Zobellia alginiliquefaciens: one gene and its partner. The protein of the gene in region 2 interacts with the protein of the main gene of each other region in a pairwise test. Links are inferred from orthologs where the notes say so. Each region holds a gene or a part of one and is shown on either strand. Other genes may lie near its edges.

Region 1 (2,850 bases), 1.5 Mb from region 2 along the record:
AATAATAGTTATGATATCTTCTTTAGTCAAGACCTGCTTGTCCATTCCAATATCCAACTGTAATTTTTTATTCATTCTATAACGACCAACTTCACCTAAGTTGTAACGTTGATCAGAAAAGAATAATTTATCTATAATACCACGAGCAGTCTCCTCATCGGGCGGCTCGGCATTACGTAATTGACGATAGATATGCTCAACAGCTTCTTTCTCTGAATTTGTTGGATCTTTCTGTAATGTATTGTGAATTATAGAATAATCTGATTGCGCATTACTCTCCTTATGAAGAAGAATAGTTTTAACATCAGTATCCAATATTTCAGCAATATGATCTTTTTCTAAAACAGTATCACGATCAATAACTATTTCGTTTCTTTCAATAGAAACAACTTCGCCCGTATCCTCATCAACGAAATCTTCATGCCAAGTGTTCAAAACCCTAGCGGCCAATTTACGTCCTAATACTTTTTTAAGACCTGCGTTTGAAACTTTAACCTCTTCAGATAGGTCAAAAATCTCAAGAATATCTTTATCTCTTTCAAAACCGATAGCTCTAAAAAGAGTAGTTACCGGCAACTTCTTTTTACGATCAATGTACGCATACATTACACCGTTAATATCTGTTGCAAATTCTATCCACGAACCTTTAAACGGTATTACTCTGGCAGAATATAACTTGGTACCGTTTGCGTGAAATGACTGACCGAAGAAAACACCAGGTGAACGGTGCAACTGAGAAACTACAACTCTTTCCGCTCCGTTGATAACAAATGTACCACTTGGCGTCATGTAAGGTATAGTACCCAAATACACATCTTGCACGATAGTTTCAAAATCTTCATGCTCAGGATCGGTACAGTATAATTTTAATCGTGCCTTTAACGGAACACTATAAGTAAGACCACGCTCTATACATTCTTGGATAGAATATCTTGGCGGGTCTATGAAGTAATCTAAAAATTCAAGTACGAACTGGTTTCTTGTGTCCGTAATAGGGAAGTTTTCCATGAAGGTATTGTACAAGCCTTCATTGCCTCTTTCATCAGATTTTGTTTCTAGCTGAAAAAAGTCTTGAAACGATTTAATCTGGATGTCCAAGAAATCCGGATAATCCGGTGTGTTCTTAGCGGATGCAAAATTTATTCTCTCAGTCTGTTGTGTGAACATCTATGGACAGTATTTTGAACGTGAATACTAAATTGGGGTCGTATACCTCATCATATACGTGGGTCTTACTTGTATAAAAAGGCTTAGGTCTAGCTCCGCTAGAAGCGAAGAAAGACCTAAACCAAATTGTTATGGTTGCTGATACTATTTAAGCTCAACTTCCGCTCCTGCTTCTTCCAAAGATTTTTTGATTGCTTCAGCTTCGTCTTTAGAAACACCTTCTTTAACTGCTTTTGGCGCGCTATCAACAATGTCCTTAGCATCTTTCAATCCAAGACCTGTTAATTCTTTTACCAATTTAACTACAGCTAGTTTAGAACCACCTGCTGCTGTTAATACTACGTCAAATTCAGACTTTTCTTCAGCGGCTTCACCAGCTTCACCAGCACCACCAGCGGCAACAGCTACTGCAGCAGCTGCAGGCTCGATACCATACTCATCTTTTAATATATCTGCTAACTCGTTTACCTCTTTTACGGTTAAGTTAACCAATTGTTCTGCGAAATCTTTTAAATCTGCCATTTTTACTATCGTTTAATAAATTTTTAAAATATACTTAGTTTAGTGCGTACTTATCTTTCTGATAATGTCTTAAGGATACCTGCCAGTTTACCACCGCCAGATTTAAGTCCAGAAATAACATTCTTAGCAGGAGATTGTAATAACCCAATAACCTCACCAATCATTTCTTCTTTAGACTTGATGCTTACAAGCGCATCCAAATTCTCATCACCAACATATACTGATTCTTCTACATAGGCTCCTTTCAACAGAGGCTTATCAGACTTTTTTCTAAAGTTCTTTATAAGCTTTGCAGGAACATTACCTACTTCCGAAAACATCAATGAAGTATTGCCCTTAAGCACTTCAGGAAGTTCTCCGAATTCTTTATCAGAAGCTTCCATTGCTTTTGCAAGCAATGTATTTTTGACTACCGCCAGTTTAACATTAGCCTTAAAACATGCTCTTCTCAAATCTGAGGTCTGCACTGCGTTCAAGCCTGAAATATCTGCTAAATAAATAGTAGCGTTTTCACCCAACTGTGAAGTCAAATCCTGTATTACGATTGCTTTTTCTTCTCTTGTCATACTGTAAATTTTGAACTACCCAGTTCGATTAAACTGTTTTTGGATCCAATTGAACACTAGGACTCATAGTGCTAGACATGAAAATACTTTTCATATACACACCCTTTGCAGCAGCAGGCTTCATTTTCACTAGAGTGTCCAACAACTCTCTAGCATTTTCCTCCAATTTCTCAGCAGAGAAAGAAGCTTTCCCCACAGCAGCATGAACGATTCCCGTCTTATCTACCTTAAAGTCGATTTTACCAGCTTTTACATCAGTCACCGCTTTAGCGACATCCATAGTAACTGTTCCTGTTTTTGGATTAGGCATAAGACCTCTTGGTCCTAAAACTCGGCCCAAAGGCCCTAATTTACCCATTACGCTTGGCATAGTGATGATAACATCAACATCTGTCCAACCGCCTTTAATTTTATCCAAATACTCATCCAATCCTACAAAATCAGCACCGGCCTCAGTAGCCTCTGCTTCTTTATCTGGTGTTACCAAGGCCAAAACCTTAACATCTTTACCTGTACCATGAGGAAGCGTTACAACCCCACGTACCATTTGGTTTGCTTTTCTTGGATCTACACCCAAACGCACCGCCAAATCTAC
Region 2 (5,534 bases):
CAAATTATCATTACATGCAAAACATAAGGCTACAACAGCAAAAACCAGTAAAAACCTAGCCATTTTTTTGCTGCCGTTTAGGGTTATTATTTCTCCTTCTTTTGTTCTTTGTAGCATTTGTTGCACTGGCAGGTTTATTGCCTCTATTCTTATTGTTGTTATTGTGGTTTCCGCCACTATTTGCTTTGGCTTTATTTTTCTTACGATTTCTATTTCTTGAAGATCGCTTAGGTCTATCAAAACGGGTAAGGCTATCTTGCCCAACCACATTCTCGAACACCTTTTCTTCCTTAACGAAATTATCTACCGTATATTCCTCTAGGCTGGCAACTTTTTCTTTCTTTTTATTTTTGGTAAGAATTTCCTGAACCTGCTCCTTGGTCAACGTATGCCAATTTGCCGGGTCATCTTTATAGGAAAACCAGAGCATTCCTTTGAAAATATCTGTTTTTTGGCAGAATGCGAGTCCTTTTTCAGTAAATAACCTAGTGTCTTGTGCAGGGAAATCTTTAAGCGCATCCAAATACATATCTAACTCATAGTTTAAACAACACTTGAGTTTTCCACACTGGCCAGCCAATTTTTGTGGATTTAATGATAACTGTTGGTAACGGGCTGCAGAGGTACTTACGGATCTAAAATCGGTCAACCAAGTAGAGCAACATAATTCTCTACCGCAAGAACCTATACCACCTAAACGTTGGGCTTCTTGCCGATACCCGATTTGGCGCATCTCGATTCTAATACCGAAAGCCTTGGCCATATCTTTGATTAACTGCCTAAAATCAACACGATCCTCTGCCGTATAATAAAACGTGGCCTTGGAACCATCACCTTGAAATTCAACATCTGAAATCTTCATTTGAAGCTTCAGAATAATCGCTATCTCTCTTGCACGCTTCTTTATTCCTTCCTCTCTGTCACGGCACTTTTGCCATTTATCAATATCGTTCTGCGATGCTTTTCTATGAATTTTCGGAAGGTTTTCATCTTTGAAATTCACCTTCTTTCGTTTCATTTGCACTTTTACCAATTCACCAACAAGGGTAACCATACCCACATCGTGACCCGATTGTGCCTGCGTCGCCACAATATCGCCTATTGATAATGATAAATTTTCGCTATTTCTAAAGAATTCTTTTCTACTGTTCTTAAATCGAACTTCTACGCAATCAAACGGCTTTTCACCATTAGGAAGCGACATGTTGGAAAGCCAATCAAAGACGGTTAATTTATTACAACCATCGGTACCACAAGTTCCATTATTCTTGCAACCAGAAGGTTGTCCGTCCTTACCGGTCGAACAACTGCTACAGCCCATATTTTATATGTTGGTTTGGTCTAAACGGGGGTTTTTGACCAAATAAGGTTCGTACTAATTTTATATGTAAAGGTACTAAATTTTTAATGTGATAGAAAGTTATCTCACTTAGGCGGGTTCTTCGTTCCTTTGTGCTCGTAAGCTCTATGTTCAAAAAAATAGATGCTCAGATTTATGGAAAAACAAAAATACCTAAGCAATACCGTTCTCTATCTCATGAGCCTATCGGCTGGCTTAATTGTGGCAAACCTCTATTACAACCAACCTTTGCTGCACATGATTTCAGTAAGTCTGGGGGTTACGGAATCTGCAGTGAGCAATATTGCACTGGCCTCTCAGTTGGGCTATGCATTTGGGTTACTTTTTGTAGTCCCTTTGGGTGATATGATATCCAATCAAAAAATATTGAAAATCGATTTTGTCCTCATGCTGTTATCCCTATTGGCTGCAGGATTCTCTACTTCATTATGGCTCCTTGTTATTGCCAGTTTCTTTATTGGGTGTACCTCTGCCCTGCCTCAATTGTTCGTTCCTATGGCAGCACAATTATCCAATGAGCAAAATAGGGGGCGCGCCATTGGCATAGTTATGAGCGGATTGTTAATAGGTATTTTAGCAAGCCGTGTCATTAGCGGTTTTGTAGGGGAGCAATTCGGTTGGCGCACCATGTATTTTGTAGCCACGGCAATGATGCTCATTCTCTTTATTGTTTTAAAATTAAAATTGCCACAGATCAAACCTGTTTATGAGGGCAGTTATAAAGACTTGATGAAATCATTAATTCATTTCTTTAAAACCGAACCTCCATTGCGACTTGCAGCAGTAAGAGGCGGACTTTCATTTGCAGGGCTGAGTGCTTTTTGGACGACTTTAGTTTTTCTAATGGAGGATAATTTTGGCTATGGAAGTGGTATTACCGGTATGTTTGGCCTTATTGGAGTGGTAGGTGCATTAGCAGCCACAGTAGTAGGAAAACTAAGCGACCGTATGAGCAAAAACCGAATTGTTATTATATCTACCTTAGTTTTAATTCTCTCTTGGGCGGTATTTTTGTTTTCCCATCACTCCATCATAGGCATTATAATTGGTGTTATCCTGGTAGACCTTGGCCAACAATCACTTCATATTGCCAATCAGAACATTATATTCTCCCGAAATGAGAACGCCCGTAACCGTGTAAATACAGTTTATATGGTTATCTTTTTCTTAGGAGGTGCCCTTGGAACCGTGTTAGGCGCTTACGCGTGGCAGCACTACCAATGGATGGGTGTATCCACTCTTGGTCTAATCCTTTCAATTGTATCACTAATAGTCCATCTGGGTTTTGGGGATAAGAAAATTTAAATCTTACTTTTTAAACTTTAAGACTTCTGACCTTCCCTTTTTGAAAATCTTGTTGCTAGCCCCTTTTCCTCTTCTCAGTTCTTTCTGTTCCTCAAAAGGCAAGGCATTTATTTCTTGACAACTGTCCGAACAGCAATTGTCCATCTTTTGGGCGCACTCATCACATTGAATAAACAAAAGGTGACAAGCTTCGTTAGCACAATTTACATGGTTGTCACATGGTTTACCACACTGGTGACAGCTTGCGATCACATCATCGGAAATCCGTTCACTGCGCCGGTGATCAAAAACAAAGTTTTTACCTAAAAATTTATTTTCAAGATTTTTACTTTTTACCTGGCGGGTATAATCTATAATGCCACCCTCTAATTGGTAAACCTGTTTAAAACCTTTGTGTTTATAGTAGGCACTGGCCTTTTCGCACCGTATACCCCCTGTGCAGTACATGACCAGCTTTTTATCCTCTTTATGGTCCGCAAGGTCTTTTTCAATAATATCCAATGAATCCCTGAACGTATCAACATCTGGGGTAATAGCATTTTTAAAATGACCAATTTCGCTCTCATAGTGATTACGCATATCCACCAATACCGTATCCGGGTCTTCTATAAGTTCATTGAATTTTTCAGCACCAACATGTATTCCTTTATTGGTAACATCAAAAGTAGTATCAACAAGACCATCTGCCACAATCTTTTTTCTCACTTTTACCTTTAGTTTTAAGAAAGAGAGATTGTCTTGCTCTATGGCGATGTTAAGTCGAACATTTTCCAAAAAAGAAATACTGTCCAAATGGGTTTTAAATTCTTCAAAATTTTCGGCAGGTACGGATAATTGGGCATTTATCCCTTCGTGAGCTACGTAAATTCGCCCAAGAACGTCCAATTCGTTCCAGCTGATGAAAAGATGATTTCTAAATATTTCCGGATTACCGATCTGTGCATATTTGTAGAAAGAGATAGTCAAACGTTCTTGACCGGCTTCTTCAATAAGTGCCGCTCTTTCTTTTGCACTTAAGTTATTGTACAGTTGCATGCTATACCAATGTTTTAAGTTTGTAAAGAATAATTTAAGTGGGCAAAGATAAGAAATATTGAGGATTTTTTTAATAACGGTAGAACGGAAGCAAAAAGACACACATCAACCGTAAACTACCTTGGGTAGATCCAAGAAACAATAAAATAGAATACACTTAGATTTCAAGTAAAGCATTGGAATATTCAACTTGATTATCGAGTAAAAAATAAAAAAGAGCCCTGACAAAATCAAGGCTCTTTATTGACCGTTCCAATTTTTCTTCTTCATAGCATCTTTAAAGAACATTAAAAAAGGAAACGATCACCATTGTCCCCTAAAACTAAAAAGGGGGCACTTATTTGAGTTAGTTTCCGATTAATTACCGGAACAATATTTTCAATAAGATACTACACCGCCTTCAAGGTTGCGTAATAGGAACAACTTTTTTAATAAACACTTATGTTTTAGACGTGTAACAAACAGATTCCTTACCAACCTTTATATTATTTATATAAATTTTAACGCATTGCGAACACACAAAAAACTAGCTGCCTATTTTTAGAAAATGAATGGCAGAACTGGCATTATGATAAAAGAAATGCTAATTTAGCATCCCTTAAAAAAAAGAAAATATGAGCTCGGAAAAAGATGCAAAACTAAAAGCCCTTAAGTTAACCTTAGATAAATTAGATAAGACTTACGGAAAAGGTGCCGTAATGAAAATGGGCGATAGAGTGGTGGAAGATGTTGAAATCATCCCTTCCGGTTCATTAGGCCTAGATATAGCCTTAGGCGTAGGTGGTTACCCACGTGGTAGAGTCATTGAAATTTACGGTCCGGAATCATCGGGTAAAACCACTTTGACCTTACACGCTATTGCCGAAGCTCAAAAAAACGGAGGAATTGCAGCTTTTATTGATGCAGAGCACGCTTTTGACCGTTTTTATGCGCAAAAGCTAGGTGTTGATATTGACAACCTGATTATTTCTCAACCGGATAATGGTGAGCAAGCATTGGAAATTGCCGATAACTTGATTCGTTCGGGTGCTATTGATATTGTTATTATTGACTCCGTTGCTGCGTTGACCCCTAAAAGTGAGATTGAAGGTGAAATGGGAGACTCTAAAATGGGGCTTCACGCAAGGTTAATGTCACAAGCACTTCGGAAGCTTACCGGTTCTATCAGTAAAACCAATTGTACCGTAATCTTCATTAACCAGTTACGTGAGAAAATTGGCGTAATGTTCGGTAACCCTGAAACAACTACTGGTGGTAACGCATTAAAATTCTACGCTTCGGTTCGACTTGACATTCGTAGATCTACACAAATTAAGGATACTGATGGTAATGTTCAAGGGAACAAAACCCGTGTAAAAGTTGTGAAGAACAAAGTTGCACCACCATTTAGAACTACTGAGTTTGATATTATGTATGGCGAAGGAATCTCTAAAGTCGGAGAGATAATCGACCTTGGCGTGGAGTATGAAATCGTTAAGAAAAGCGGTTCTTGGTTCAGTTATGGAGACACAAAACTAGGACAAGGCCGTGATGCCGTAAAGTCCTTGTTATTAGACAACCCAGAACTTTTTGAAGAATTGGACGGAAAAATCAGAGCTGCTATTAAAGCTCTAAAAGAATAATTAGGAACATCTTCTTTTAAGAGTACCTTGCGCCGTTATTATACGACTATTGATAATCGTATAATAACGGCGCAACGCTTTAACCTAAGCTTAAGAATACTTCACGCAACCCTTGTAACAATTTTCCATCTATTATAAAAAATTTGAATACTATGGGTAAATTGTACCTTAAGCTTTTAACAATTGCATGTGCGCTAACTACAGTATCTTGT

The links. Proteins that work in one complex are often made in the same cells at the same time.
Region 1: the proteins of trhO (region 2) and rplL interact in binary tests that used the Escherichia coli proteins (3 or more experiments, as listed by UniProt). The link is inferred for Zobellia alginiliquefaciens from one-to-one orthologs.

What each region holds. Positions count from the first base shown.
Region 1 is NZ_CP119758.1:3,289,660-3,292,509, reverse strand. It holds rplL (50S ribosomal protein L7/L12), read right to left. Parts: upstream 1,690-2,850; coding sequence 1,312-1,689; downstream 1-1,311. Other genes in the region: rplA (50S ribosomal protein L1), read right to left, coding at 2,284-2,850; rplJ (50S ribosomal protein L10), read right to left, coding at 1,740-2,255; rpoB (DNA-directed RNA polymerase subunit beta), read right to left, coding at 1-1,167. UniProt on the Escherichia coli protein: The binding site for several of the GTPase factors involved in protein synthesis (IF-2, EF-Tu, EF-G and RF3). Is thus essential for accurate translation.
Region 2 is NZ_CP119758.1:1,833,104-1,838,637, forward strand. The notes cover bases 1,685-4,463. They hold trhO (oxygen-dependent tRNA uridine(34) hydroxylase TrhO), read right to left. Parts: upstream 3,701-4,463; coding sequence 2,669-3,700; downstream 1,685-2,668. Other genes in these bases: P0077_RS07810 (MFS transporter), read left to right, coding at 1,685-2,665; recA (recombinase RecA), read left to right, coding at 4,315-4,463. Also shown: P0077_RS07800 (gliding motility lipoprotein GldH), read right to left, coding at 1-63; P0077_RS07805 (PSP1 domain-containing protein), read right to left, coding at 56-1,321; more of P0077_RS07810, read left to right, coding at 1,496-1,684; more of recA, read left to right, coding at 4,464-5,322; P0077_RS07825 (hypothetical protein), read left to right, coding at 5,475-5,534. UniProt on the Escherichia coli protein: Catalyzes oxygen-dependent 5-hydroxyuridine (ho5U) modification at position 34 in tRNAs, the first step in 5-carboxymethoxyuridine (cmo5U) biosynthesis.